DNA from 3 places in the Arthrobacter sp. Hor0625 genome. Region 3 is predicted to be linked to each of the others. Evidence: predicted binding sites of a transcription regulator. Region 3 holds the regulator's gene; each other region holds the start of a gene.
The links. The regulator HrcA, encoded in region 3, represses chaperone genes, less so after heat shock. The targets are predictions, from matches to a motif close to TTNGCACTCGNNNNNNNCGAGTGCNAA.
Positions count from the first base shown of each region.

Region 1 (10,185 bases), 1.2 Mb from region 3:
GCCGCCGCCGGGCTCGCCGAAGTCCTCGGCGGGACCCCCGCGCAGGTCGAAAACGCCGCGGAAATCGCGATGGAACACAACCTCGGCCTGACCTGCGATCCGATCGGCGGGCTCGTCCAGATCCCCTGCATCGAACGGAACGCGATCGCCGCGGCCAAAGCGATCAACGCCGCCAAAATGGCCCTCTGGGGTGACGGCTCCCACCGGGTCTCCCTCGACGAAGTCATCATCACCATGCGCGAAACCGGCAAAGACATGTCCTCCAAATACAAGGAAACCGCCATGGGCGGCCTTGCCGTCAACGTCGTGGAGTGCTGATTCCCTAGTTGTGCAGCGCCGCCCACAGGTTCAGGGACGACGCGAACACCACCCAGGTCAGGTAGGGCAGCATCAGCAGTCCGGCGGCCCGGCTGATCGGACCAAACCGCAGCACCGTGACAGCCACGGCCACCGCCAGCGCGACGATAATGGCGAATGCAGCCCACAGCGCGGGGGTGCCCCACGCCGGGTACAAGCCGAAGAACGCCGGCGTCCACAGCAGGTTCAGCACCAGCTGGACGGCGTACACCGTGAGGGCCGCCCGGGTGCCGGCGGCCCGGCGGCGCCAGACCAGCCACGCGGCGACGGCCATCGCGATGTACAGGATGGTCCAGACCGGCCCAAAGACCCAGTTCGGCGGGGTCCACGGCGCCTTGTCCGCGGCGGCGTACCAGCCGTCGACGTTGCTGCCGGTTGCCAGCCCGCCGAGGGCCGCGACCAGCGCCGACGCGGCCAGCAGCACCAGCAGGGCCACGGCCTGGGCGCCGCGGCCGGGAGCGGCCGCCTCCTTCCCTCGGGGATCCAGGGGACGGGCTGGCGGTTCCTGCTGCGCGTGCATGGCATCCAGCTTAACCGTCCCGGCCGCCCGATAGACTTGAGGCTGCATGCCAGCCATGCCGCCGAAGCTTGTTCCGCGAAGATTGGATACCGCACCCTTGCGAGAATTCACTGCCCGCTTTGCCTCCGCCGAAGAGGTCGCCAACTGGGATGCCCACGTCACCGCAAACCCCAACGGCGGGAACCTGCTGCAATCCGAAGCCTTCGCCGAGGTCAAGCAACACTTCGGCTGGAAGCCCCTGCACCTGGTCTACGAAACGGCCGACTACACCAGCTACAACCTCGTCCTGGAAAAGTCCTTCCCACTCCTGGGCAAGCTCTGGTACCTGATCAAGGGCCCCGACGTCGCCTCGGTCGACGACATTCCGGGCATCGCGGCCGCCAACGCCGAGTTCGTCAAACGCTCCCGGCTGGGCGTTTTCGCGATCAAGATCGAACCCGACATCGTGCTCTCCGACGACGCACGCCGGGTCCTCGAAGGCGCGGGCCTGGTGAAGACCCCCAACCTGCAGCCCAACGACTCGACCGCGTTGCTGGACATCTCCCCGCAGGAGAACCAGCTGCTGCGCAACCTGCACTCGCGCGGCCGCAATGCCGTCCGCCGCGCCATCCGCGAGGGCGTCGAAGTCCACAACGCCGAGCCCACCGAAGAGAACTTCCGCGCCATGTACGCGCTGATGACGACCACCGTGGAGGCCAAGTCGCAGGTCCGGGTCCGGGAGTACGAGTACTACCGGCAGTTCTGGACCAACTTCCTCGACCGCGGCCAGGGCCGGCTCCTCTTTGTCTACGAAAACGGTGTCCCGTCGGTCGGGGCGTTCGTCATCAACTACGGCCGCAAGGGCACCTACAAGGACGGCGGTTCGCTGCAGAAGCGCAGCCAGTACGGTGACTCGCACCTGGTGCAGTGGACCGCCATCAACCAGCTCAAGGAACTGGGGTGCACCGAGTACGACTTCTGCGGCACCCCGCCCAGCGACAAGCTGAAGGACACCTCCAACCCGTTCCACGGGCTGGGCCTGTTCAAGACCAGCTTCAGCAAGACCGTGACCGACTTCGTCGGATGCTACGACCAGGTGCTCAGCCCGCTGAAGTACAAGGCCTGGACGGCCGCGGGGGAGCGGGTCGCCCGCCAGCTGTACACGCGGCGCACGGGCCAGCAGTTCTACTAGACGCCCGCCAGCCAGATTTGTGAGGAGGCCGGAATGACAAACCCACCCGACGGCCGCCGCGGGCCCCACACCGACGGTCTGCCCCGGACCCAGCCGATGTCCCCGCTGCAGGTCCGCCAGAACGTCGCAGCGAAACGCATGCTCCGCCGGCTCGTCCAGGGCGAGAATCCCCCGACCGCGCCGCTGAGCATCGTGGACCGCCTCGCCGGAAGCCCCTACGCCAACCCGATGATCCAGGTCGGCGGCGTGGATGCCTCCGCCCGCAAAACGATCGACTTCGCCCTGAAGCTCGCCGAAGCGATGTTCCGGTACGGTGCCGGCGCCCTTGAGGTCGAAACCAGCATCATCGCGATCACCGCGGCGCTGGGGCTGAAGAACATCGAGGTGGACATCACCAACCAGTCGGTGGCCATCAACTACGCCCCCAAGGATCAGACGCCCATCTCGCTGCTGCGCGTGGTGCGGTCCTGGACCAACAACTACGCCGGCCTTGCCGAAGTCCATCAGCTGGTTACGGACATCGTCGCCGGCGGGGTCGGCCGCGAGGAAGCGGTACGCCGGCTCGAAGACATCACCCACAGCGCGAAGCCGTTCCCGCGCTGGATGGTCACGGTGGCCTTCGGCGTGTTCTCCGCCGTGTTCGTCGGCGTGCTCGGCGGCGGCCTGGCCGCCTCCGGGATCGCGTTCCTGTCCAACCTGCTGGTCAGCCTGCTCGCCCGGCAGCTGGGCCGCTGGCGCACCCCGGACTTCTTCATCACGGCCGCCTGTTCGTTCGTGGTCACCCTCGTCGCCCTGCTGCTGTGGCGGTTCGGCGACCCACTGGGAATCCATATCGCGCCCGCCATCGTCGTGGTCGGCGGCATCCTGCTGCTGCTGCCCACCGGACGGCTCGTCTCCTCCGTGCAGGATGCGATCAACGGCTTCCCGGTGACCGCCGCCGGCCGGTTCCTCTCCACCATGCTCACCTTCGGCGCGCTCGTCGCCGGGATCGCCGTCGGCTTCGTCGTCGGCGCGATGACGGGGATGCAGTCCATCGACGTCACGGAAACATTCCCGCCCCGGTATCCGTTGTGGCTGCTCGTTCCGCTGGTGGCCATCGCCGTCGTCGCGATCGGCGTCACCGAGCAGACCTCGCCCAAGCTGCTGCTTCCGACGGCGGCCGTCGGCGTGGTGGGCCACCTGGCCCTGATCGGGGGCACCGCCGTCGGCATCGGGCCCCGCTTCGCACCGGCCGTGGCCGCCGTCGTGATCGGCCTGCTGGCCCGCGTCGTGGCGCTGCGGATGGGCGCCCCGCAGCTGGTGGTCGCCGTGCCCGCGGCGCTGATCCTGCTGCCGGGCCTGACCATATTCCGGTCGATGTATGTTTTGACGATCGAGGAATCGGAGATCCTGATGGGCGCCGGCGGCATGCTCAGCGCCGGTGCGATCGTCCTCGGAGTGGCCGCCGGCATTGTCCTGGGCGACACGCTCGCCCGGCCGCTGACCCGCAGCCTGGCCAGCAACGAGCGGCGCCGGGCACGGCGCCGCTAGGCCTAGATCTTTCCGATCGGGAGTTTCTTCTCGGCCTGGAAGTCGTCCTCCACGCGGCCGCGCGCCCAGTATCCGGACAGGGAGACCTGTCCGCGTTCGAGACCGCGCTCGGCGAAGAACACCTGCCGCAGGGCCTTCATGTAGCCGCGTTCCCCATGGGCGAAGACGGACACCCTGCCGTCGGGCCACGATGCCGTCCGGACCGCCTCCGGCAGCAGGTCCGCCCCGCCCGCCGGGGCACCCCGCCGCAGGAGCCAGCGGAGTTCGACGCCGGCAGGCGCCTCAAGCGGCAGGATGTCCGCCTCGCTGTCCACTTCAAGGAAGGCCAGTCCGCGGGCGTCCGCCGGGAGCGCTTCAAGGACCGCGCCGATGGCCGGCAGGGCCGACTCGTCGCCCGCGAAGAGGTGCCAGTCGGCCGTCCGGTCGGGGTTGTAGCCGCCGCCGGGGCCGGTGAAGATGAGCTCGTCCCCGGGCCGGGCGGAGGCGGCCCACGGGCCGGCGAGTCCCTCGTCGCCGTGGATGACGAAATCGATGGCGAGCTCCGCGGCGTCTTCGTCCACCCAGCGGACGGTGTAGGTCCGGGTGTGGGGCCACTGGTCGCGGGGATGGGATTCGCGCACGGCCCACAGATCCAGCGGCTGCGGGTAGTCGATGCCCGGCTGCGGGAAGGCGATCTTGATGTACCGGTCGACGTAGGCATTGTTGACGTAGCTCGCGAAGCCGGGTCCGCCGGCCACGATCCGGACCATATGCGGGGACAGCTGCTCGCGGCGCAGGACCGTGAGGGTAGTCTGCGGCCGGGAGTTCCGGTTGGCGGAGGTGGCGGCGGGAACGGAAGTCATGCAGCCAAGCCTAGCCAAGAAACCGGTCAGGGCAGCGGCTGCAGTTCCCAATCGACGGCGCCGTCGCCCTGCTCGGTGAGCAGTTCGTTGGCGCGGCTGAAGGGCCGGGAACCGAAGAAGCCGCGGGCAGCGGAGAGCGGACTGGGGTGGGCGCTGGCGAGCACGGCGGTCTGGCCCAGCAGCGGCCGTACCCCTTCGGCGTCCTTGCCCCAGAGAATCGCCACCAGCGGCACTGGCCTGCCGTCCTCGTTGCGCCGGTCGGCCAGGGCCGTGATGGCGGCGGCGGTCACGTCCTCCCAGCCCTTTTTGCGGTGCGAACCGGCGGCGCCGGCCCGCACGCTGAGGACCCGGTTGAGCAGGAGCACCCCCTGCTCGGCCCAGCGGCCCAGGTCCCCGTGGACCCGCGCCGGTAGCCCCAGATCCGCCTCCAGTTCCTTGTAGATGTTGGCGAGGCTGCGCGGGATGGGCCGGGTCGTGCCGTCCACAGCGAAGGCCAGTCCGATCGCATGCCCCGGGGTGGGGTAGGGATCCTGCCCGACTACGAGGACCCGCACCTCGGAGAACGGCTGCCGGAAGGCCCGCAGCACGCTGGAAGCCGCTGGCAGCACGGCGTGGCCGGCCGCGGCCTCGTCGGCACAGAACCGCAGGGCCGAGCGCAGCTGCGCCTCCACCGGCGCCAGGACCACGGCCCAATCCGGCGCCACGAGGTCCTCCAACGGCGCTGCAGCCATGGCCGCAAAATCTGTCGACGCCGTCCCTTCCGGGCCGCCGGGTCCGGGGGCGAGGGAGAAGAGCGCATCGGTGTCGTAGGGGTCCAGCACCGTCCCATTCTCGCAGGCCCGCGGGCCGCCGGCGCGGACCGGCAAATGACAAGCCTGTTATTCAGCCGTAAAATACAACGCGGACCTATTGGCATAAACGGGGGAGCGGCAGTGGCTGAAGCAGCATCCGAGTACCTGCCGGCGGAGGACGCCGCAGCGCAGACGGACGCGGCCGACTCGCCGCTGAGCAGCCGGGACCGGCAGATGCTGGCCCTGGAACGCCAGTGGTGGAAGTACGCCGGCGCCAAGGAACAGGCGATCCGGGAGCTTTTCGACCTCTCCGCCACGCACTACTACCAGCTCCTGAACGCGCTGATCGACACCGAGGCGGCGCTGGCCCACGATCCCATGCTCGTGAAGAGATTGCGTAGACTACGTACGTCACGACAACGTGCCCGTACTGCACGCCGTTTGGGCTCGGACGCGTAGACACGCGTCAGGTCCGGCCGGAAGCGCGGAAAATCCGCGCGGAGTCCGGCGTCGGACCCCAGCCAGAAAATCAGCAAGGACGTCGTTTTACCATGACCAAATACGCTCGGGACGAATTCGATCGGGTCCCGGAGACCTCCACGCGCCAGGGGGTCCACCGGGCCGTCGCGGCGGCCGGAACGCGCCGCCTGGGCCCCATCCTCGCGGTGGGAGCCGTGGCCCTGGCGATCGGTCTGTTCGCCTTCCTCCTGCTGCCCAAACTGGGTTTCGCCGGCTCCGGCCCCGCCGCCGTCGCCGTTGACCAGGCCGCCAGCAACGCCACCGCATCCCAGGCGCCCACCGCGGGCGCGACCGCGAGCAGCGGCCCGACGGCGAGCAACAGCCCCACCGCCAGCCCCAAGCCAACGGCCACGACGCCAACCGCTTCACCGGAAGCCGGCGTCGACAAGACCCAGCCCGTGGCGATCTACAACGGAACCACGACGCCGGGCCTCGCCGGCCGCGTCGGGTCCACCGTCACCGCGGACGGCTGGGCCGCAGGCCCGGTAGCCAACTGGGGCGGCGCACCGCAGCAGACCTCCGTCGTGTACTACAGCGGTCCGGCGCAGAAGGCTAACGCCGAAGCGCTGGCGGCCCTGCTCGGGATCGGCACCGTGGTGGATTCGGCGGAGTTCCAGATGCCGCTGGTCGTCGTGCTCGGCCCCGGCTTCCAGTAACGCCGCGGTACGGTGCCCGGTTACGCGTGAATAACTTTCGCGGCGGATCGGCGCCGACGCCGGCGCCCGGACCGTGGGCGCCGGTTAGAGTGGCTGCGGACTTCGTTCCGCAACCCCGGGCCACAGTGGGGTGGTCCGGGAGCAAGCTAGCTGAAAGCGTGGAAAACATGGCACTGGGGACCGTCAAGTGGTTTAACGCCGAGAAGGGCTACGGCTTCATCACCGTCGACAGCTCCGGCGCCGACGTCTTCGTGCACTGGTCAGCCATCGTCGCCGACGGCTACCGCTCCCTGGCCGAGGGCCAGCGCGTGGAGCTGGAAGTCGGCGAAGGGGACAAGGGTCCGCAGGCCGAGAACGTCAGGCCCGCCTAGTGCCGCTCGCAGCAGTACCGTCCCGCGAGCCAGCCGGCGCCAGGGCGCGCGGGGCCGCCCGCGGCCTGGCCGCAGGCCGCCGTCCGGCGCGTGCCGCGGCAGCCGCCGTCGTCGCGCTCCTGGCCGGAGCGTCGCTGGCCGCGTGCGCAGGCCCGGCCGGCAACGCCCGGGTGGCGACAGTGGATGCCAGCGGGGACGGCATCCTGCGCATCGGCCTCATCCTGGACAACACCGGAAACCAGGACTTCCTCAACGCATCCCAGCTGGCGGCGGCGAAGCTCGCGGTCAAGGAAATCAACGCCGCCGGCGGGCACAAGGGCAAGCCGGTGGAGCTCCTGCCGGAGGCCATCGGCACCGACACCGGCGCCCGGGCACGGGATCTCGTGGCGGCCAAGGCCGACGTCGTGATCGGACCCACCGACTCCAGCCGCGCAGCGGACGCCATCGACGTGCTGGCACGGGCCAAGGTGGCGGTCATTTCCCCGGCCAACACCGCCCCGGGGCTCACGAGCTACAAGAGCGGCGGCTACTACTTCCGCACCGCCGCGGCGGACATCGCCCAGGCCTCGGTCCTGGTCAAGCTGGCCAAGGACGGCGGCGCGAAGACGATAGCCGTGGTGCACGAGGAAGGCGACTACGGCAAGGACGTCTCCGTCGCCGTGTCGGCGGCCGCCAAGGCCGCCGGACTGGGCACCTCGGTGGACGCCGAGTTCAAACCCGGCCAGGCGCAGCAGGCTGCCGCGACCGCCAAGCAAGCCGCCCCGGACGCCGTCGTGCTCGTGGCCCGCGGCGGGGCCCAGGGCGCGATCGCCGAACTCAACAACGCCGGCCTGGCCGGGTCGAAACTGATCCTCAGCGACGGGGCCGTCAACCAGTACGGTGCCGGCCTCGGGTCGAAAGCCCTGGACGGCGCCCGGGGTCTCCTGCCCGGGACTTTCCCCTCGGCGCACTTCCAGGCCGAACTCGTGGCCGTCGACCCCGGGCTCAAGGACATGGCCTACGCGGCGGAGACCTATGACGCCGTGAACCTGGCCGCGATCGCGGCCGCGGCGGCCCAGGACGACGCCGGGGCTTCCATCGCCTCGAAGCTTCTCGCCGTCTCCGGCGGATCGGTCCCTAACGGCGGCGGTGATTCCGGGGAAACGCTGGCCTGCAAGGGCTACCAGGAGTGCCTGGACGTCCTGCGCCGGGACAAGCGGCCCGACTACGACGGCGAGTCCGGCCCGGTCAACTTCGACAGCAACGGCGACGTCACCGCTGCCGCGTACATGATCTACACGTTCGGCCCGGACAATTCGGCCAAGATGACGGGCGCGGAAACCGCCCGCAGCAGCGCTTCCTGATCGCTCCTAGCGAAGCGCGCCCGGCAGGGCCGCCCCCGCGCCGGCCACTGCTTGCACTCTCCCCGGGGGAGTGCTAATTATTGACTTAGCACTCCCGAGTACTGACTGCTAAGACGACGCCCGGTTTCGCCGGCGGCGGCGGGGCGGCGGAAGGGGCCGGGAGCGAAGAAATACCTGGCTGGGGTGAGATCCCCGGCCCGGCGGCGTACAGAGGCTGCCGGGCAGGGATCGTCCGTCGCGGGCACCAAAGCCACGGTTCATTCTTAACGACTGTCCCGAAAGGACTACTGCCGTTATGGCCAAGATCATTGCATTTGATGAAGAGGCACGCCGCGGTCTTGAGCGGGGCCTGAACATCCTCGCCGACGCCGTCAAGGTCACCCTCGGCCCGCGTGGACGCAACGTCGTCCTCGAAAAGAAGTGGGGCGCCCCCACGATCACCAACGATGGTGTTTCCATCGCCAAGGAGATCGAACTGGACGACCCGTACGAGAAGATCGGCGCCGAGCTGGTCAAGGAAGTCGCCAAGAAGACCGACGACGTCGCCGGTGACGGCACCACCACGGCCACCGTGCTGGCCCAGGCCCTCGTCAAGGAAGGCCTGCGCAACGTCGCGGCCGGCGCTGACCCGCTGTCCCTCAAGCGCGGCATCGAGAAGGCCGTTGACGCGGTCACCCGCGAGCTCCTGGCCTCCGCCAAGGAAATCGAGACCAAGGAAGAGATCGCCGCCACCGCGTCCATCTCCGCCGGCGACAACGAAATCGGCGCGCTGATTGCTGAAGCCCTGGACAAGGTCGGCAAGGAAGGCGTCATCACCGTCGAGGAGTCGAACACCTTCGGCCTCGAGCTGGAACTCACCGAGGGCATGCGCTTCGACAAGGGCTACATCTCCGCCTACTTCGTCACCGACGCAGAGCGCCAGGAAACGGTCCTCGAGGACCCGTACATCCTGATCGTCAACTCCAAGATCTCCAACGTCAAGGAACTGGTTGCGGTCCTCGAGAAGGTCATGCAGTCCAACAAGCCGCTGCTGATCATCGCCGAGGACATCGAGGGCGAGGCCCTGGCCACCCTGATCGTCAACAAGATCCGCGGCACCTTCAAGTCCGTCGCCGTCAAGGCCCCGGGCTTCGGCGACCGCCGCAAGGCGCAGCTGGCCGACATCGCCATCCTCACCGGCGGCCAGGTCATCTCCGAGGAAGTCGGCCTCAAGCTTGAGACCGCCGGCCTCGAACTCCTCGGCAAGGCCCGCAAGGTCGTTGTCACCAAGGATGAGACCACCATCGTCGAGGGTGCAGGCGACGCCGACCAGATCGCCGGCCGCGTCTCCCAGATCCGTGCCGAGATCGAGAACTCCGATTCCGACTACGACCGCGAGAAGCTGCAGGAGCGCCTGGCCAAGCTGGCCGGCGGCGTTGCAGTCATCAAGGCCGGTGCCGCAACCGAGGTCGAGCTCAAGGAGCGCAAGCACCGCATTGAGGACGCCGTCCGCAACGCCAAGGCTGCTGTGGAAGAGGGCATCGTCGCCGGCGGTGGCGTGGCCCTGATCCAGGCCGGCGCCAAGGCTTTCGCCAACCTGCAGCTCGCAGGCGACGAAGCCACCGGTGCGAACATCGTCCGCGTCGCCATCGATGCCCCGCTGAAGCAGATCGCCTTCAACGCCGGCCTCGAGCCGGGCGTCGTGGTCGACAAGGTCCGCGGCCTGTCCGCAGGCCACGGCCTGAACGCAGCCACCGGCGAGTACGTCGACCTGCTGGCCGCCGGCATCAACGACCCGGTCAAGGTCACCCGCTCTGCCCTGCAGAACGCGGCCTCGATCGCCGGCCTGTTCCTCACCACCGAGGCCGTTGTGGCCGACAAGCCCGAGAAGGCCGGTGCCCCGATGGGCGGCGGCGACGACATGGGCGGCATGGGCGGCATGGGCGGTTTCTAACCACCCGGCTACCAAGCCCTGAACTCCTGAGCTGACGGTTCCGTCAGCGACGGCCAGTTCGACGACGGCGGCGGTCCCACCTGCGGGTGGGGCCGCCGCCGGCATTTAACCCCGCCTCCAACCCAAACGCTCCCTCAGGTCTGACGGCGTTT
Region 1 covers NZ_CP199586.1:680,345-690,529, reverse strand. Annotated here, with positions in the region: gene ACTWLI_RS03025 (L-serine ammonia-lyase) at 1-318, shown strand, start outside; gene ACTWLI_RS03020 (TspO/MBR family protein) at 323-877, opposite strand; gene ACTWLI_RS03015 (lipid II:glycine glycyltransferase FemX) at 975-2,048, shown strand; gene ACTWLI_RS03010 (threonine/serine ThrE exporter family protein) at 2,082-3,578, shown strand; gene ACTWLI_RS03005 (siderophore-interacting protein) at 3,581-4,420, opposite strand; gene ACTWLI_RS03000 (uracil-DNA glycosylase) at 4,447-5,238, opposite strand; gene ACTWLI_RS02995 (DUF3263 domain-containing protein) at 5,353-5,670, shown strand; gene ACTWLI_RS02990 (LytR C-terminal domain-containing protein) at 5,763-6,386, shown strand; gene ACTWLI_RS02985 (cold-shock protein) at 6,554-6,757, shown strand; gene ACTWLI_RS02980 (ABC transporter substrate-binding protein) at 6,823-8,100, shown strand; gene groL (chaperonin GroEL) at 8,396-10,033, shown strand.
Region 1: a site for HrcA is predicted at 8,186-8,212, ahead of groL (chaperonin GroEL). Genes of this name have one in related genera too.

Region 2 (10,185 bases), 750 kb from region 3:
TAGGCGCGGGCGAACGGAGTCTCCCGCAACTCCGGCGCGCAGATGTAGGCAATGTGCTCGTCCAGCAGGTGCCCGCCCAGCTGGAGTGCGACGTCGGCGACGAGGCCGGCGCGGATCACGGCCCCGTCCGGCTCGTACAGATAGCCCCCGACCGGGCCGACGGGTGCGGCCGGACCGGCGTCGAAGTCCTCCGTGCTGGTGAGTTCAGCTGCGCCCTGCGGGCCGAGCACCAGCGCGGCACGCCGGATGCCTGGCCGGCGCACCGCGTTGAACCACAGCGCCACCTCGGTCACATCCCCGCCTACGGACACCCACTGCGCTTCGCAGTCCTGCGGGATGGCGGCGTGCGGCATGCCCGGGCCCATCTTGACGCCGACGGCGCGGCCGGAGGCGGCGAGGCCTTCGACGAAGGACAGCGGCGGGGAGAAGTCTTCCGGGTCCCAGAGCCGTTTGGTACCGGAGCTTGAGGTGGTGCGGCGGGCCGGGTCCAGCCACACGCCGTCGACGCCGTCGAGCGGGACCGCGGCGGCGTCGGCGTGGACCACGGTGGCGTTGCGGAACGGGATCAAGTTCATCGTGGCGCAGGCGGCAGTGGTTTCATCCACCTCCACGGCGGTGACCGTGATGTCCAGGGACGCGAAGGCCATCGCGTCCGCGCCCAGCCCGCAGCCCAGGTCCGCGACGTGACCGATTCCGGCCTCGGCGAAACGCTGGGCGTGCCGCGCCGCCACGTTGAGCCGGGTGGCCTGCTCCAGGCCGGCGCGGGTGAAAATCATCTGCCGGGCGAACTCGCCGAACTTGGCTTCCGCCTTGGTCCGGAGCCGGGACTGGGTCAGGGCAGCGGAGACCAGCTCGGGGGAGTGCCCGGCCTTCCGCAGCGAGGCGTTCAGCCGGAAGGCCTCGTCCTCGCGGTACGGTCCCAGCGAGGCCAGCAGTTCCCAGCCCTCCGGATTCAGCAGCGGGGCGATCTGGTCCTGCGTCGTCTCAGCCATGCCTTCAAGCGTAGTTCAGGCCGGCGGGCCCGGCGTCCCGGATAGGGTGGACGGCATGGATGGCAGGAAGAGTGAAAATGTGGGCACGGCAGGCACCCGGGACAATGTGGCGGAACCGGCCGGGCAGCCCCGCGGCGCCGCCCGGTTCGCGCGCCCGGCGCTGATCGCCGGCGGCGTGGTCGCCGTCGTCTGCGTGGCGCTGCTGGTCATCATCTTCTTCCTGGACTCGTTCAACGCCACCGTCTACTCGGTCGGCGGCAAAAGCGTGGCAGACGCGACCGATGAGGCCCGTTCCATCCGCGACACCTACGCTGCGGCACGCGTCGGCGGCATCGTCTTCCTGATCCTCGGCGCAGCGGCCGCCGTCGCCGGTGCTGCGGTGCTGTACCGCACCCGGGGCACGTCCGGCCGCGACGACGGCGACGACGTCAACTTCGACGACCTCGCCGGCGGCTGACCCCGGCGGTCCGACGGACATGCCCATCCTTAGGGGCGGGGCGTGGGCATAACGCGGCATGCCCACCGGCTGCGCCCAGGGAAGGACATACCCAATAGTTGCCGCTTCCCCGCGGACACCCGGTCCGACGGACATGCCCATCCTTAGGGGCAGGGCGTGGGCACAACGCGGCATGCCCACCGGGTTGGCCGGGTGACGGGCATGTCCGGCGGGGGAGGGGGCGTTCACCATGGACGAACTGCTGGCACTCACCTTGACCGAGTGCTAACTCCTTACATAGAGTCGTCATTAGCACTCTCCCTAGGCGGGTGCTAACACCTGAAGCTTTACCGGCCTGGCTGCTGCCGGCACCGCGACGACGGTCTGTACGCCACGGCACGACGGCTTTAAAGTCCATGAATTTGCTGACGAAAAGGAGAGGTCCGAGTGTCGGTCTCTATTAAGCCTCTTGAGGATCGTATTGTTGTCCGCCCGCTCGAAGCCGAGCAGACCACGGCTTCCGGCCTGGTTATCCCGGACTCCGCACAGGAGAAGCCGCAGGAAGGCGAAGTTGTCGCAGTTGGCCCCGGCCGCTTTGACGACAACGGCAACCGCGTCCCCGTCGACGTAGCCGTCGGCGACGTTGTCATCTACTCCAAGTACGGCGGAACCGAAGTTAAGACCGGCGGCGTCGAGTACCTCGTGCTGTCCGCCCGCGACGTTCTGGCGATCGTCGTAAAGTAACTCTCTTGGACCCCCGCGCCGCCTTTCCTTCGCTTTGAACGGAACGGCTGCGCGGGGTTCTGTCTTGAAAGGACACAACCATGGCAAAGCAGCTTGCGTTTGACGACGCTGCCCGCCGGTCGCTTGAAGCCGGCATCGATAAGCTCGCCAACACGGTCAAGGTGACCCTCGGCCCGCGCGGCCGCAACGTCGTGCTGGACAAGAAGTGGGGCGCCCCCACGATCACCAACGACGGCGTGACCATCGCCCGCGAAGTCGAACTGGACGACCCGTACGAAAACCTTGGCGCGCAGCTCGCCAAGGAGGTCGCCACCAAGACCAACGACGTCGCCGGTGACGGCACCACCACCGCCACCGTGCTGGCCCAGGCCCTGGTCAAGGAAGGCCTGCGCAACGTTGCCGCCGGCGCCGCTCCCGGCCAGATCAAGCGTGGCATCGAGGTCTCCGTCGAGGCCGTCGCCGCCCGCCTGCTGGAGAACGCCCGTCCGGTCGAAGGCACCCAGGTCGCCAACGTCGCCGCCATCTCGGCGCAGAGCGAAGAGGTCGGCGAGCTCCTGGCCGAGGCTTTCGGCAAGGTCGGCAAGGATGGCGTTATCACCATCGAAGAGTCGTCCACCACGCAGACCGAGCTGGTCCTCACCGAGGGCATGCAGTTCGACAAGGGCTACCTCTCCCCGTACTTCGTCACCGACGCGGAACGCCAGGAAGCAGTCCTCGAAGACGCCCTCATCCTGATCAACCAGGGCAAGATCTCCTCGGTCCAGGAATTCCTGCCGCTGCTGGAAAAGGCCCTGCAGAGCTCCAAGCCGCTGTTCATCATCGCCGAAGACGTCGACGGCGAGGCCTTGTCCACGCTGATCGTCAACCGCATCCGCGGCACCCTGAACGTTGTGGCCGTCAAGGCCCCCGGTTTTGGTGACCGCCGCAAGGCCATGCTGCAGGACATCGCGACCCTCACCGGCGCCCAGGTTGTCTCCCCGGAACTGGGCCTCAGCCTGGACAGCGTCGGCCTCGAGGTGCTCGGCACCGCCCGCCGCATCACCGTCACGAAGGACAACACCACCATCGTCGACGGCGCCGGTTCGGCGGAGGACGTCGCGGGCCGCGTGGCCCAGCTGCGTGCCGAGCTGTCCCGCACCGACTCGGACTGGGACCGCGAGAAGCTGCAGGAACGGCTGGCCAAGCTGGCCGGCGGCATCGGCGTGATCAAGGTCGGCGCTGCCACCGAGGTCGAGCTGAAGGAAAAGAAGCACCGCATCGAGGACGCAGTGTCCTCGACCCGCGCTGCCCTCGAAGAAGGCATCGTGGCCGGCGGCGGCTCCGCCCTCATCCACGCCCTCAAGGCACTCGATGAGGATCCGGCCGTCCAGGCGCTCGAAGGCGACGCGGCTGCCGCCGTCGGCATTGTCCGCCGCGCGCTGACCCAGCCGCTGCGCTGGATCGCGCAGAACGCCGGTTTCGACGGGTACGTCGTCGTGGCGAAGGTTGCCGAGTCCGCGGTCAACCAGGGCTTCAACGCCAAGACCGGCGAATACGAGGACCTGATCTCGGCCGGCGTCATCGACCCGGTCAAGGTCACCCGTGCAGCCCTGCGCAACGCGGCGTCCATCGCCGCGCTGGTTCTCACCACGGAAACGCTCGTGGTGGAGAAGCCGGCCGAAGAGGACGAACACGCCGGGCACCAGCACTAAGGTCTCCGCACCGCAGAGGACCGGATCAGCGCCAGCGCTGGTCCGGTCCTTTTTGCGTGGCGAAATCGTTCTCCAAAGGGTCGGAAGTCATCGGCGGTCGTCACCCATTAGGGACGCAGCGAGGCGGGGTCTGTATAGTGGCTCTGGTTGTCTAGAGTCTTTATTACGGGAGTTCGTATGTCTGGAGCGGGAACGCTCGTCCTGCCGCGGGAGACCAGCCACCAGCCCCCTCGGGCAGCCGGGACAAAATTCAGGCCTGAAATCCAGGGCCTGCGTTCACTCGCGGTGCTCATGGTTGTCACCTATCACGTGTGGTTTGGACGCGTCTCCGGTGGCGTGGACGTGTTTCTTCTTATCTCGGCCTTCTTGATGACCCTCCAGTTCGTGGGGCGCTACGATCGCGGCTCCCGCTTGGACCTCATCAAGCACTGGCTGCATTTGTTCCGCAGGCTCCTTGCGGCCGCAGCGGTCGTCATTCTAGGCACCTTGGCAGTCAGTTATTTTGTCCTGCCCCGCACTCGCTTCCCGGATGTGATCTCGCAAAGTTGGGCATCGCTGTTCTATGCGGAGAACAGGCTGCTCCAGAACGCAGCAGTGGATTACTACGCAGCCGACCACGCATCGGCGAGCCCTTTGCAGCATTTCTGGTCGCTGTCCATTCAAGGACAGGTCTTCATCCTTTGGCCGCTCATCTTTGCAGGGTGCGCCGTTGTCGCCCGCAAGTTTGGCCTTCGCTACAGGGCGCTTCTCCGCCTCGTTTTTGCCGGCATATTCGTAGCATCTCTGACCTTTTCCATCTTCTATACGGCGACAAATCAGTCCGAGGCATATTTCGACACAGGCGCTAGGCTCTGGGAATTCGCGCTGGGCACGCTCCTTGCCTTGTTCTTACCGACGCTAGCCTTCCTGTCAAAGCGGATGCGGGTCATCCTTGGCTGGGTGGGCGTCCTTGCGATGGTTAGTTGCGGCTTCATCCTCGACGTGGAGGGGGCTTTCCCCGGTTTTGTGGCACTCTGGCCGACCTTGGCCGCAAGCTGTGTCGTCGTGGCCGGGCAAACCGGCAGTCGCTGGGGGGTCGACCGCTTCCTGAGCTCCCGGCCGCTCGTAAAACTGGGTGACAACTCCTACGCGTTGTATTTATGGCATTGGCCCGTACTTGTGCTGGCATTGGCATGGAGTGGGAAGGAGCACGCAGGGTGGCTTTCCGGCAGCGCCATCATCGCGGTGTCATTGGGACTCGCTTTCTTCACCACCCGCTTCGTCGAGCGTCCCTGGCGCTCCTGGGCCTGGCCGGAAGCGCAGAGGCGCAGGGCAGCGGCGGCCGTGGTTCTTTGCTTGGCAGTGGTCGCTGTGCCACTGGGTGCCGTGCAACTGCAGCAGCACCTTGCGACCCAGGCCGTGCTAGCGCAGGCGCAAAGGAATAACCCCGGAGCGATGGCCCTAGTGCCTGGTTTCGTCGATAAGGCCGACAGCGATGCCCCGATCCTGCCGACTCCTGAGATGGTAGCCAAGGACTGGGCCAGCTTGGCCGAGCCATGCAGCGGAGACCTGCAGCCGTCCAATGCGGCGCTGCACAAGAGCTGCAGCCAGAACGACGGTCCCGCCGACGCCAAGACTCTTCTTGTAGTCGGGGATTCGCACGCCGAGCAGTGGCTGCCCGCCATTGACGCAGTTGCCAGCAAGCAGGGATGGCGGGTTTATGCGATCCTCAAGGGCGGGTGCCGGTTCAGTGTCATCGCCAATGAATCGGGCACGGACTGCGAGAAGTTCAATGCTGCTGTCAGGGACGAAGCGGCTGCCAACCCTCCGGATGCCGTCATCACCGTGGGAACCGCTGCGTCCCCATCATCTCCTGCGGAGAAACTCATTCCGGGCCTTGAGTCCACCGCGCGCTTTTGGCATGAGCGCCAGGTCGAGGTAGTTGCCATCAGGGATAACCCGCGGTTCGACTTCAACATGGCCGAATGCGTGGCGAAGCAAGGAGCCGACAGTCCTGACTGCCGTCGCGACAAAGCCGACGTGCTGGCGGCTCGCAGTCCGCTTGCTGCTCTGCAGGGTCGGGTCCCCGGCCTGTCCACGGTTGACATGACGGACATGATTTGCGATGGGTCGAGCTGCCCCGGGGCGGTGGGCAACACCTTTGTTTATCTCGACAACAACCACCTCACTCGGACATACGTCGCGTCTATGTCATCTGTCTTTGCGGAACGACTGCTCAGTGTGACGGGCTGGAAATGACGGCAGGTAAGGCACAGGGGCCTGCGCCGTCCTACTGAAAACTCGCCTGCACTGTAGTTAGCGGCGGTTGTGAGCGGGCGGACGATCCACCGGTGTTCTCGCGGCCCGCGGCTCAGGCAGCCGACCGGCTGGACTTAGCCGGAGACCGCCGCCTCAACCGGAAGAACAGCAGCACTGCCACCGCCGCGGCCGTAATCCCCACCAGATTCACCAGCAGCTGCAGGGCCGATCCGGCAGCCTTCTGGTATTCGCCCAGGACAAGGGCCACGGCGACGAACCCGGCCGCCGGAACGGTGGTCACCGAGATAAACACCCCGACCAGGGCGGTGGACCGCCGGCTGGTCACCGAGAGCATGCCCGCCGCGCCGGCGAGCAGGGCCACGATCACGGAGTAAGGCCCCGGGTGGTAGATGAACTCCACCGCCGAGCCACGGTCCAGCGTGTCCGCCGGGAAGAGCCCTAGCGGCACGGACAGCCAGGCGGTCAGGGCTGCGGCCAGCATCGCGATCGGAAAACCCACGCCCAGGGCGACCGCCGCGCGGCGGCCCAGCCGCCACTGCCGGCGGACCAGCGCGACGGCGAGGGCAGCGAGGGGCCCGAACTCGGGGCCGACCGCCATGGCGCCGACGATGGCGATGGTGGAATCCGTGACGATGCCGATCGCGGCCAGCTGCGTCGCCAGGACCAGGAACGCCAGGTAGCTCCAGGTGAGCCGGGAATCCTCGCCGGTCTGCCGGGAAACCTCATCCCAGACCATGGCATCAGCGCCCTCCCCGGGAGCCGCCGCCACTGCCCGGTCCGCGCGGTCGGAGAGCAGCAACTCGGGAGTGGTGACCGAGACCGACCCCCTCCGCTGGACATTAAGGGACTGCAGCTTCTCGATCAGCGCCTCGACCGACTCGCGGGCAATGAAGACCAGGACAACGTCGCCCGGCGGCAGCACCGACGCGCCGGGATGCAGGGCGACCTCGGCCACCCCGGGCGCACCCGAGCAACTCTCCACCACGGTGGCGGACAGTTCTTCCGGGACACAGATGCGTACCTGCACGATCACGCGCGGCCTCCTTCGACTCGTAACAGACTAGCGGCGCCGCGCCTCATCCTTCCGTCGCGGCCGGGCCGTGAATTCGAGACCGCGAGTTGGCGGACAAGATTACGGTTCGGTAACATTGATGCTTTGGAAGCCGCCTGGAGGATCCCAAGTGACGAACGAGCGAACCATAACCAGCCCGCCCGCCGCCCCGGCGGGCTCTCCGGCGAGCCGCAAATCGGGCTACCGCCCCGAGGTGCAGGGCCTGCGCGCGCTGGCTGTCCTCATGGTCGTGACCTACCACGTCTGGCTGGGCAGGGTCTCCGGCGGCGTCGACATCTTCCTGCTCATTTCGGCCTTCCTGATGACGCTCAGCTTCGCGCGCAAGGTCGAATCCGGCAAGCCGCTCCGGCTCCTGCACCACTGGCTGCACCTGCTCAAGCGGCTGCTGCCCGCCGTCGTCGTCGTGGTCCTAGGTGTCCTGATCGGCACCTGGGCCATCCTGCCGGCCAGCCGCTGGGCGGACATCCTGGACCAGGCCTGGGCCTCGCTGCTCTACCGGCAGAACTGGCTGCTCGCCGATTCCGCCGTGGACTATTACGCCCAGGACCACTCGGGCGCCAGTCCGCTCCAGCACTTCTGGTCGCTGTCCATCCAGGGGCAGGTCTTCCTGCTGTGGCCGCTGATCTTCGCCGGGACCGCGCTGCTGCACCGGGGACTGCGCTACGCGGTACGCCGCTGGACCCGGCTGGGTGACCGGCTGCCGGGCTACCGCGCACTCCTGGCCGTCGCCTTCGGCGCGGTCTTCGCCGCATCGCTGGCCTACTCGGTCGAGCAGACCGCCGGGAACCAGGCCTATGCCTACTTCGACACCCGCACCCGGCTCTGGGAATTCGCCCTCGGCTCGCTGCTGGCGCTGGCCCTGCCGCACCTCAAACCCGGCAAGGCGCTGCGCGTGGTGCTGGGCTGGGTGGGCCTGGCGGCAATGCTCTCCTGCGGTCTGCTGCTCACCGTGGACCGGTCCTTCCCTGGCTTCATCGCGCTGTGGCCCACGCTCGCGGCGGCGGCCATCATCGTGGCCGGGCGCAGCGGCAGCCGCTTCGGGGTGGACCGGATCCTGACCTGGCGCCCGCTGGTTGCCCTGGGCGATAACTCTTATGCCCTGTACCTCTGGCACTGGCCGCTGCTGGTCCTCGCCCTGGCCGGGGCAGGACTCAGCGCCCCCAACCTTTGGCAGGGCCTGGCGATCGTCGCCGCCTCCCTCCTCCTGGCCGTGCTCACCACCCGCTACGTCGAAAAGCCGCTGCGCGAATGGCACTGGCCGCAGCGCCAGGCCTGGCGCACCGCCGTCGTCATCGCCGCCTGCGGCGCCCTGCTCGCCGGTCCGGTCACGCTGTGGCAGAGCCACATGGTGGCCGACGAGGCCGCCGCCGCGTCCCAGCCCCGGGAACTGACACCCGGTGCCGCGGCGCTGGCCCCCGAAAACGCCGGCAAGCCCACGCCGGACGCCAAGATCATCCCGGCCCCGGGGGCGATGAAGAACGAGTGGGCTGACATCGACGGGCTCTGCACGGACGCCAACGTCCCCAGCGACCCGCTGCTGGAGGGCTGCCTGCAGAACAGCCGCCCGGCCAAAGTCACCAAGAAGATCGTGGTGCTCGGGGATTCGCACGCCCAGCAGTACATGGCCGCGCTCGGCCCGGTGGCCAAGAGCCACGGGTGGGAGGTGGTGACCCTGCTCAAGGGCAACTGCCGCTTCGGTGGCGAGTCCGACGAGCGCGACGCCGACTGCAACGCCTTCAACAAGGCCAGCGCCGCCTACGTGCTGGAGCACAAGCCCGACGCCGTCTTCACCGTCGCCTCGCTGACGCACAAGGAGGCGCCGTTCGAGACCGAGGTCCCGAAGTATCTGGAAGGCATCAAGCCGTTCACCGACGCCGGGATCGACGTCGTCGGGATCCGCGACAACCCGCGCTTCCCGATCAACATGCCCGAATGCGTCCAGACCAAGGGACCCGACGCCGCCGAGTGCAACGTCCCGCTGCAGGAGTCCCTGGCGGCGTCCTCGCCGCTGGATGCCTACCGGGGCAAGGTGGCCCGCCTGCACCTGATGGACATGAGCGACTTCATCTGCGCCGACGGGACCTGCCCGGCCGTGGTGGGGAACGTCTACGTCTACAAGGACGACAACCACCTGACGAAGACCTACGTCCAGACCATGATCCCGATGTTCGAGAAGCGCCTGCTCGCAGCCACCGGCTGGAAGTAAACCCGCCGACCGGCAGCGGTGCGCGATGCCGTTGCTCACAATCACGGCGCGGAATATGGGGATCTGCGCCAAGGTTCTAGTATTTATTCAACACTCCTGCACAGGCCACGCCCGTAATGACGGGCTGGTCATCTGCTGCAACCCCTACCCGTGAACACCCAGAAACCCAAGGTAAGAGGCGCACTCATGACCCAGCCCGAACACGACCCCTTCGGCTTCGTTGGCCTGACCTACGACGACGTCCTGCTCCTTCCGGGACACACCAACGTCATCCCTTCCGAAGCCGACACCTCCTCCCGGATCTCCAAGCGCATCACGGTCAACACGCCGCTGCTGTCCGCCGCGATGGACACCGTGACCGAGTCGCGGATGGCCATCGCCATGGCCCGCCAGGGTGGCCTCGGCGTCGTGCACCGCAACCTTTCGATCGCCGACCAGGCCGACCAGGTGGACCGGGTCAAGCGCAGCGAGTCCGGCATGATCACCAACCCGCTCACGATCGGCCCCGAGGCCACGCTGGCCGAGCTGGACGAAATCTGCTCGCACTACCGGGTCTCCGGCCTGCCCGTCGTGGACGAGGGCATGCGCCTGCTCGGCATCGTCACGAACCGCGACACCCGCTTCGTGCCGGAAGCCGACTTCCCGATCCGGCTGGTCAGCGACGTCATGACCAAGATGCCGCTGGTCACTGGCCACGTCGGCATCAGCCGCGAGGAGGCCTCGCACAAGCTCGCGACGAACAAGATCGAGAAGCTCCCGCTGGTCGATGACCAGGGCCGGCTCAA
Region 2 covers NZ_CP199586.1:2,176,165-2,186,349, forward strand. Annotated here, with positions in the region: gene ACTWLI_RS10090 (THUMP-like domain-containing protein) at 1-992, opposite strand, end outside; gene ACTWLI_RS10095 (hypothetical protein) at 1,072-1,449, shown strand; gene groES (co-chaperone GroES) at 1,876-2,172, shown strand; gene groL (chaperonin GroEL) at 2,253-3,863, shown strand; gene ACTWLI_RS10110 (acyltransferase family protein) at 4,041-6,101, shown strand; gene ACTWLI_RS10115 (DUF389 domain-containing protein) at 6,214-7,155, opposite strand; gene ACTWLI_RS10120 (acyltransferase family protein) at 7,274-9,400, shown strand; gene guaB (IMP dehydrogenase) at 9,587-10,185, shown strand, end outside.
Region 2: a site for HrcA is predicted at 1,691-1,717, ahead of groES (co-chaperone GroES). Genes of this name have one in related genera too.

Region 3 (9,418 bases):
CAGTCCCGCGACATGAAGGCCCAGTACCTGGACCGGATGGACATTGAGCGCGAACGCGGCATCACGATCAAGTCCCAGGCCGTGCGCATGCCCTGGGAGCTGGACGGCACCAGTTATGCCCTCAACATGATCGACACGCCCGGCCACGTCGACTTCACCTACGAGGTGTCCCGGTCCCTGGCTGCTTGTGAAGGGGCCGTGCTGCTGGTGGACGCCGCGCAGGGCATCGAGGCGCAGACCCTGGCGAACTTGTACCTGGCGATGGAAAACAACCTCACCATCATTCCGGTGCTGAACAAGATCGACCTGCCGGCTGCCCAGCCGGAGAAGTACGCCGAGGAACTGGCGAACCTGATCGGCGGCGACCCCGAGGACGTGCTGCGCGTGTCGGGCAAGACCGGCGCCGGCGTCGAACTGCTGCTGGACAAGATCGTCCGTGACCTTCCGGCCCCGGTCGGCAACCCGGACGCCCCGGCCCGCGCCATGATCTTCGACTCGGTCTACGACACCTACCGCGGCGTCGTCACCTACGTCCGCGTGGTCGACGGCATGCTCCACCCGCGTGAGCGCATCCAGATGATGTCCACCCGCGCCACCCACGAACTCCTGGAGATCGGCGTGAGCGCCCCCGAACCCACCCCCTCGAAGGGCCTGGGCGTCGGCGAGGTTGGCTACCTGATCACCGGTGTGAAGGACGTGCGCCAGTCCAAGGTCGGCGACACCGTCACCAACCTGGCCAAGCCCGCGGCCGAGTCGCTGCCCGGTTACGCCGATGCGAAGCCGATGGTCTTCTCCGGCCTTTATCCGCTGGACGGGACCGACTACCCGGTGCTGCGCGACGCCCTTGAGAAGCTCATGCTCAACGACGCCGCGCTGGTTTACGAGCCGGAGACGTCCGCTGCGCTGGGCTTCGGCTTCCGCGTTGGCTTCCTGGGCCTGCTGCACCTGGAAATCACCCGGGAACGGCTCGAGCGCGAGTACAAGCTGGACCTGATTTCCACCGCCCCGAACGTCGAATACGAGGTGACGCTCGAGGACAAGAAGGTCGTCCACGTCACCAACCCGAGCGAGTACCCCACGGGCAAGGTCGCCGAGGTCCGCGAGCCGATGGTCTCGGCCACGATCCTGGCGCCCAACGAGTTCGTCGGCGCCATCATGGAGCTTTGCCAGAGCCGTCGCGGCGTCATGGGCGGCATGGACTACCTCTCCGAGGACCGGGTCGAGATCCGCTACCGGCTGCCGCTGGCCGAGATCGTGTTCGACTTCTTCGACATCCTCAAGTCCCGGACCCGCGGCTACGGTTCGCTGGACTGGAAGGCCGACGGCGACCAGGTCGCGGACCTGGTCAAGGTCGACATCATGCTCCAGGGCGAGCAGGTCGACGCGTTCAGCGCCATCACGCACCGCGACAAGGCCTACGCCTACGGGGTCATGATGACCGGCAAGCTGCGCGAACTCATCCCGCGCCAGCAGTTCGAGGTGCCGATCCAGGCCGCCATCGGCTCCCGGATCATCGCCCGTGAGAGCATCCGCGCGATCCGCAAGGACGTCCTGGCCAAGTGCTACGGCGGTGACATCACCCGAAAGCGCAAACTGCTCGAAAAGCAGAAGGAAGGCAAGAAGCGCATGAAGATGGTGGGCCGGGTCGAGGTGCCGCAGGAGGCGTTCATCGCCGCCCTGACCACCGAAGAGTCCAAGGACAAGGCCAAGAAGTAGCCATGCCTAGCGCACTACCCCTCGGCGACCCGGCGCCGTCGGACGGGCTGCTGCCCGCCCAGGCGCTGGAGGGCGCCGCTGAGCGGGCCTTCGGGCTCTACGTCCATATCCCGTTCTGCGCCGTGCGCTGCGGCTACTGCGACTTCAACACCTATACCGCCACCGAACTGGGCGGCGGCGCCTCGCAGGATGCCTACGCCGGCACCGCCGTCGCGGAGGTGGAGTTTGCCGGCAGGGCGCTCCGGGCCTCGGGGCTGCCCGAGCGCCGCCTGGCCACGGTGTTCTTCGGCGGCGGCACGCCTACGCTGCTGCCGGCCGCGGACCTGGCCCGGATCCTGGGCGCCGCCATCGACACCTGGGGGCTGGAGCCGGGCGCCGAGGTCACCACGGAAGCGAACCCTGACTCGGTCACGCCGGAATCCCTGCAGCTGCTCGCAGACGCCGGCTTCACCCGGGTCTCGTTCGGCATGCAGTCGGCCGTGCCGCACGTTCTCAAGGTCCTGGACCGCACCCACACGCCCAGCCGGGTACCGCAGGCCGTCCAGTGGGCGCGCGACGCCGGGCTGGCTGTCAGCCTGGACCTGATCTACGGCACCCCGGGGGAGTCGCTGCTGGACTGGCGGCATTCGCTGGAGACGGCGCTGTCCTACGGCCCGGACCACATCAGCGCCTACGCGCTGATCGTCGAGGAGGGCACCAAGCTCGCCACCCAGATCCGCCGCGGCGAGGTTCCCGGGATCGACGACGACGACCACGCCGCCAAATATGAACTGGCCGACGAACTCATCTCCGCCGCCGGGCTGGGCTGGTACGAAGTCAGCAACTGGGCCCGGACCCCGGAGCAGGCCTGCCGCCACAACCTGGCCTACTGGCGCGGCGACGACTGGTGGGGGATCGGCCCGGGCGCGCACTCCCACGTGGGCGGCGTCCGCTGGTGGAACGTCAAGCACCCGTCCGCCTACGCGGGCCGGATCTCCACCGGAGCATCACCCGCAGCCGGCCGGGAAACCCTGGACAGCGCCACCCGGGAGGTCGAACGCGTCATGCTCGAAGCCCGGTTGGTGACCGGACTGGAGATCACCGGGCTGGGCGGCCTGGGGGACACCGGGCGGCACGCCGTCGCCGGGCTGATCGCCGACGGCCTGGTGGAACCGCAGCAGGCCTTCAAGGGCCGCCTGGTGCTCACGCTCAAGGGCCGTCTGCTCGCGGACGCCGTGGTGCGCCGGATCCTGCCGGACTAAGTTCGCCGGCCGGACGGCGCGGACGCTCCGGCCCGGTTGGGCCTGAAGTGTACGTTCGCGCTATTTGATCCAGCGCAGGTTGTACTCGTAGCGGTGCGGCTGGCCCCGGTTGACGTGGATTCCGGCGGCCACGGAGAAGCAGGCCAGGGCGATCCAGATGACGGTGGCCAGCACGGCGAAGATGTTCCCCACCACCGGCACGAAGACCAGCAGGTTGGCCACGACGGCGGCGATCGTCGGCGGCAGCGTGAAGTTCAGCGCTTCCTTGGACTCCTGGGCGGTGAAGGGGCCGCGGTCCTTGAAGATCAGATAGATCAGCAGCGCCGGGATGCACCCGAGGATCCCGCCGAAGTGCGCGAGGGTGGCCCACTGGCGGTCTTCGCTGGCCGTCAGCGGCAGTGCGTTCGCCGGCACGCCATGGTACTGGGGCCGCTCAGGGCCTGCGTGGTGGTCCGGGTGTTCGCGTGCGTCTTCTGCCACGTTGAGTCCTTTGGATTGCGGTGGAGCGATGGTGCCTGTACGAGCCACGGCCGCAGCAAAGGGCTGCAGCCGCCGTACCAAGAATACTTGCTCCCGCCGCGGTTCGACGCACGAGGCGGCGGTCAGGGCACCGTGAGGAAGTCGATGACCTCTTCCACCCGGCCCAGCAGCGAGGGCTCCAGGTCCGCGTAAGTGCGCACCGCGCCCAGCAGCTTCTGCCACCCCAGGCCGATGTCCTCCTTGGTGCTGTGCGGCCAGCCGAAGGCGGTCAGGATGCCGGTCTTCCAGTCCACCCCGCGCGGAATCACCGGCCACTGCTCGATGCCCAGAACCGCGGGCCGGATCGCCTGCCAGACGTCCACGTACGGGTGGCCGACGATCAGCACGTTGCCTGCCGCGCCCGGGGAGGCCATGACCGCGTCGGCGATCCTCGACTCCTTGGAATCGGGCACCAGGTGGTCCACCAGGACGCCCAGGCGCCGGCCGGGTCCGGGCCGGAAGTCGCGGACGGCTCCGGCGAGGTCGTCAATGCCGTGCAGCGGTTCGACGACGATGCCCTCCACCCGCAGGTCATCGCCCCAGACCTTTTCGACGAGTTCGGCGTCGTGCTTGCCCTCCACCCAGATCCGGCTGGCCTTGGCGACCTGCGCGCGCTGGCCTTCGACCCGCACCGACCCGGAGGCGGTGCGCCCGGCAGCAGCGGCGGCCGGTGCGGCGCGCGGTGCCGGCGGCATCAGCCGGATCGGCCGGCCCTCCAGCAGGAAGCCGAAACCCAGGCGGAACGACCGTGTCTTTCCCCGCCGGTCTTCGAGCGCCACCACGTGCATGCCGCCGGACTTCTCCACCCGGGTGACGGCGCCGACCCAGCCGGACTGCGCATCCTCAAGCACCATGCCCCGTTCCACCGGTACCTCGGGCAGCTGGGCCTTGGCGGGCGCGGAGAGCTCCTGCGGGCCCCAATTTTGGTATGACATTTGCTACACACTGCTTTGCGCTCGGGAACTACGGGAAACGGCACGCGGGCCGCGGTGTGCCCGCTAAATCCGGGCCCCGCAGTTCACGCCCGCAGCGAATCCAATGCTAACAACGGCGCGACTCATATTAGACTGGTTAGCACTTGGGCATGTCGAGTGCTAACCGCCGGTCGCCGGCGGAGCGATACGCGTCGAATTGGAGGTGGAGCGTGAGCGAGCCACGCAAACTCGAAGTCCTGCGCGCCATCGTGGAGGACTACGTCCATTCCCGCGAGCCGGTCGGATCCAAGGCGCTCGTGGAGCGGCACCACCTCGGTGTCTCCAGCGCCACGATCCGCAACGATATGGCCGCGCTGGAGGACGAAGGACTGATCACCGCCCCGCACACCAGCGCCGGCCGGATTCCCACGGACAAGGGCTACCGCCTCTTCGTGGACCGGATCTCGGCCGTCAAGCCGCTGTCACCGGCCGAGCGCCGCGCCATCCAGGCGCTGCTTGAAGGGTCGGATGACCTCGACGACGTGCTGGACCGGACCGTGCGCCTGCTCTCGCAGCTGACCAACCAGGTCGCCGTCGTGCAGTACCCGCTCCTGGGCCGGGCCCGCGTCCGGCACATCGAGTTCGTCCTGCTCGCCCCGCGCAAGGTGCTCGCCGTCCTGATCGCGGACACCGGCAAGGTCGAGCAGCGCGTGATCGACGTCGGCCAGGATTTCGGGGACGAGGATCTGGCCGGGCTCCGCACCCAGTTCCTGGCCCGGCTGTCCGGGACTCCGCTGGGGCTGTTGCCGCAGTCGCTGCCGGCCGTGGTCGACGGCTGCCCGCCGGAGCGCCGCGGCGCCGCCCAGGCGCTGGCCCGCGGGCTGGAGTCGCTGGCGCTGAGCAGCCGGGAGGAACGGATGGTCATGGCCGGGACCGCGAACCTGGCCCGCTCCAACGTGGACTTCCCGCTGAGCATCGGCCCGGTCCTGGAAGCCCTGGAGGAGCAGGTGGTGATGCTCCGCCTGCTGAGCGACATGGCCCAGGACCCCCGCGGCGTTACCGTGAGCATCGGCCGGGAAAACCCCTACGACAGCCTGGCCGAGGCCTCCGTGGTCGCGACCGGGTACGGCCCGGATGCGACGGCGAAGGTGGGCGTGCTCGGCCCCACCCGGATGGATTACCCCACCACCATGGCCGCTGTCCGCGCGGTGGCCCGGTACCTGTCGCGGATCCTCGGACCCTGACCGGCCCGGCGCGGCGCCCCTGACCTTTACCGCTTCTTTGCCCGTTACCGGCAGTACAACCAGGAAGAGATACACACTTTGAGCAGCCACTACGACGTTCTCGGAGTTTCCCGTGAAGCCACGGGCGAAGAGATCAAGAAGGCCTACCGCAAGCTGGCCCGCACCCTGCACCCGGACGTCAACCCCGGCGAGGACGTCGCGGAGCGCTTCAAGGCCGTCACGCACGCCTACGAGGTGCTCTCCGACCCGCAGAAGCGCCGCGTCTACGACACCACCGGCAACGAGAACGGCACGGATAACGGCTTCGGCGGCGGCTACGCCGGCCAGGGCTTCGCGTTCCAGGACATCTTCGAGACCTTCTTCGGCGGCGGAGCCGGCCAGGGCGGCCCGGCCTCGCGGGTACGCCGCGGGCAGGATGCCCTGATCAGCGTCCGGATTGAACTCCGTGACGCGGTCTTCGGTGTCAACAAGAAGATCGAGGTCGACACCGCGGTCACCTGCCCCACCTGTGAGGGGTCCTGCTGCCGCGAGGGCAGCCACCCGGAGCGCTGCGACATCTGCGGCGGCAGCGGCCAGGTCCAGCGGGCCGTCCGGTCCATCCTGGGACAGGTCATGACCACCGCCCCCTGCGGCAGCTGCGAAGGCTTCGGCACCGTGATCAAGGACCCGTGCAACGAGTGCGCCGGGCAGGGCCGCATCCGCAGCCGCCGCTCGCTCACCGTGAAGGTCCCGGCCGGCGTCGCCACCGGCACCCGCATCCAGCTTTCCGGCCAGGGCGAGGCCGGACCGGCCGGCGGACCCTCCGGCGACCTCTATGTCGAGATCAGGGTCAACAACGACCCGACCTACGTGCGCGAAGGCGACGACCTGCACGCGAGCCTGAACATCCCGATGACCGCTGCCGCGCTGGGCACCGAGGTCACCCTGGAGACCTTCGACGGCCAGCAGGAAATCGACGTCAAGGCCGGCACGCAGTCCGGTGAGGTCATCACGCTCCGCGGCCTCGGCGTCACCCACCTGCGCGGCTACGGCCGAGGGGACCTGAAGGTCCACCTCCAGGTGGAAACCCCCGCCAAGCTCGACGCCGCGCAGGAGGACCTGCTCCGCCGGCTCGCCCAACTCCGCGGTGAGCAGTTCACCGAGGGCAAGCTCGCTGCCAGCGGCGGTGTCTTCGCCAAGTGGCGGGACCGGCTCGGTAACCTGTAGCGGTGAGCAACCCGGTCTTCTTCACCCCGGCAGGCGCCCTCGACGGCCAGGCCCCCGGCACGACGTTCGTCGTCGACGGCGCGGAGGCCCGCCACGCGGTGACCGTCAAGCGCCTCGCCGTCGGGGAGGCCGTCGACCTCGCCGACGGCGCCGGCACCCGGCTGACCGGCACGGTCGCCGATGTCGCCGGGCAGGAACTGACGGTCGAGTGCCGGGAGGTCAGCACGGAGGCCCGGCCCGACATCCGCCTGGTCCTGGTGCAGGCCCTGGCCAAGGGGGACCGCGACGAGCTCGCCGCGGAGACCGCTACGGAGCTGGGAATCGACGCCGTCGTTCCGTGGCAGGCGGAGCGCTCCATCGTCCGCTGGAAGCCCGAACGTGCCGCGAAGGCCCATGCCAAGTGGCAGTCGGTGGTCACGGCGGCCGCCAAACAGGCGCGCCGGGCCTGGATCCCCGAGGTCCGCCCCGCGGTCGACGGCGCCGGGCTGCAGGCCGCCGTTGCCGCCGCGGACCTGGCCGTCATCCTGCACGAGGACGCGGTGCGGCCGCTGCGCCAGGTACTCGAAGGATGGGCCCACGGCAGCGGGGCGGCAGGCGTCCGCGAAGTGCTTCTGATCGTCGGCCCCGAGGGCGGGATCAGCCCCCGCGAGGTCACCCGGCTTTGCGGCGCGGGTGCCGTCACGGCGCTGCTCGGCCACCACGTGCTGCGGTCCTCCACGGCCGGCCCCGCCGCGACGGTGCTCGCCAGCGACATCCTCGGACGCTGGTAGGGGTTTTTCCTTCGGGAAGGCTGCGGGCGATGACCCCGCCCGGCCTGCTTGACCGGCCTGCCTGACGGGCCTACTTGACGGTGAAGCCGCGGGTGTCGACGTTCAGGTCCTTGACCTTGCCGGCGGGATCGACCTGCGACACCCGGACCTCATAGCTGCCGGGACCCAGGTTGACGCTCAGGCTGAACATCCCGGCCTGGTCCGCCCCGCTGGCGGCCGTGATCGTCCCGTTCAGGTAGGGGGTTTTGGCGGATCCGTCCGTGCGCAGCAGCTCCCAGCGGAGTTTGCCTCCGGGCACGGTGCTCCGGCCCGAAATCTTGACGGCGCCGTCGGCCAGTTCGGTGCCCTCCTGCGGATCGATAATCCAGACCGGGGCCACCATTCCGACGCTGCGCGAGGTCGGCGAGCCGAGCCGCACCCGGTTAAAGGCCACATAGTCGGTGTGCCCGTCGACCAGGACGACGACCTGGATCTGCTGCCCGGTGTCCGTCAGGCCGGCACTGGCGCCGGCGGCCGTGGCGGTGTACACCAGCTGCTGGATGGCGCGTTCGGCCATGTCGGCGTCGAGGTTGCTGTTGAAGGCGTCCGCGGAGACATCCACCGTGATGACGTTCTTGCCGGAAATCGAGGTGGCCAGCATTTTCGGGTTCTGCCACGGGGTGAAGAAGTCCGGGTCGAGCGGTTTCTGGGACATCATCACCCGCAGTGCGCGGGTGATCGGGTTGTCGTCCTCGGAAACGTCCCGGAACTCCCGGTACAGGAAGACGTTGTCATTGCTGCGACCGATCCAGTAGACCGGGGCCTTGTTGGAGGCCTGGGTGGACTCCAGCGGTGCGCTCGTGGTGGCGACGCCGGCCGTCGGGCCCGGCACGGTGCGTGAGGGCGTGTTCGAATTCGTGATCCCGGGCTGCGGGGTGGCCACACAGCCGGAGAGGGCCAGGGCAGCGGGCAGTACCAGCAGCAGCAGGGTGCGGCGCGTGCGCCGGCCTGCTGCCGTGAGGTTTTGTCCACGCTGGCTGATGGTGCGGTCCCTTCGCTGTGCGGTCCTGGGGCGGCTCCCGCGGAATGGGGCCCGGCGCCGGCGGCTTCCCCGGCAGGACCGAATCCAGCATCCCACAGCGGCAGGAGGTCCCGGCCGGGATTCGGCGCCTCGCGGCGAACTGCAACGGGAACGATATGAGGACGATATGAAGTTGATACCAAACGGCCCGCCGCCGGCGGTGCGGCCCCTGGTGTCGGGGGCTCTGTTGGCGCGGGCTCCGGCGATGCGGCTCTGTTGTTGCGGCTCCTCGTGTCGCGGGACGGCGGATGCGCTGGCGTAAGATGTAAGAAGCCGCAAACTACCCGGCGCGGCGGGAAATTTCGAACTGGAGGGGACCAGAGGCCCGCGGGCCACCACTATGACTGAAGCAGCCAACGGCAAGGCCCGGAACAGCGCGGGCGAGCGCACCGCAGGGGAATTCCCCCACTCCCTCCCAGGCCTGCGGACGGAAGTGGTCCTGTTCGACGACTCCGACCAGATGGTGCAGTCCCTGGGCAGCCACGATGAGGCGCTGCGTTTCATCGAAACCCAGTTTCCCGGCGTCGACTTCCATGTCCGCGGGAATGAACTCTCCATCAACGGTCCGGCCGCCGAGGTGCCCCGCATCATGCGGCTGCTCACCGAGGTGCGCGGCCTGGTGGCGCGCGGCACCGTCGTCACCCCAGCCGTGCTGCAGCAGCTGGTCTCGCTGCTGCGCAGCCAGTCGCTGCAGAACCCGGTGGAGGTCCTGACCCACAACATCCTCTCCAGCCGCGGGAAGACCATC
Region 3 covers NZ_CP199586.1:2,929,444-2,938,861, forward strand. Annotated here, with positions in the region: gene lepA (translation elongation factor 4) at 1-1,716, shown strand, start outside; gene hemW (radical SAM family heme chaperone HemW) at 1,719-2,957, shown strand; gene ACTWLI_RS13515 (DUF4870 domain-containing protein) at 3,018-3,437, opposite strand; gene ACTWLI_RS13520 (DUF3097 domain-containing protein) at 3,560-4,411, opposite strand; gene hrcA (heat-inducible transcriptional repressor HrcA) at 4,621-5,634, shown strand; gene dnaJ (molecular chaperone DnaJ) at 5,713-6,840, shown strand; gene ACTWLI_RS13535 (16S rRNA (uracil(1498)-N(3))-methyltransferase) at 6,843-7,610, shown strand; gene ACTWLI_RS13540 (GerMN domain-containing protein) at 7,681-8,532, opposite strand; gene ACTWLI_RS13545 (PhoH family protein) at 9,011-9,418, shown strand, end outside.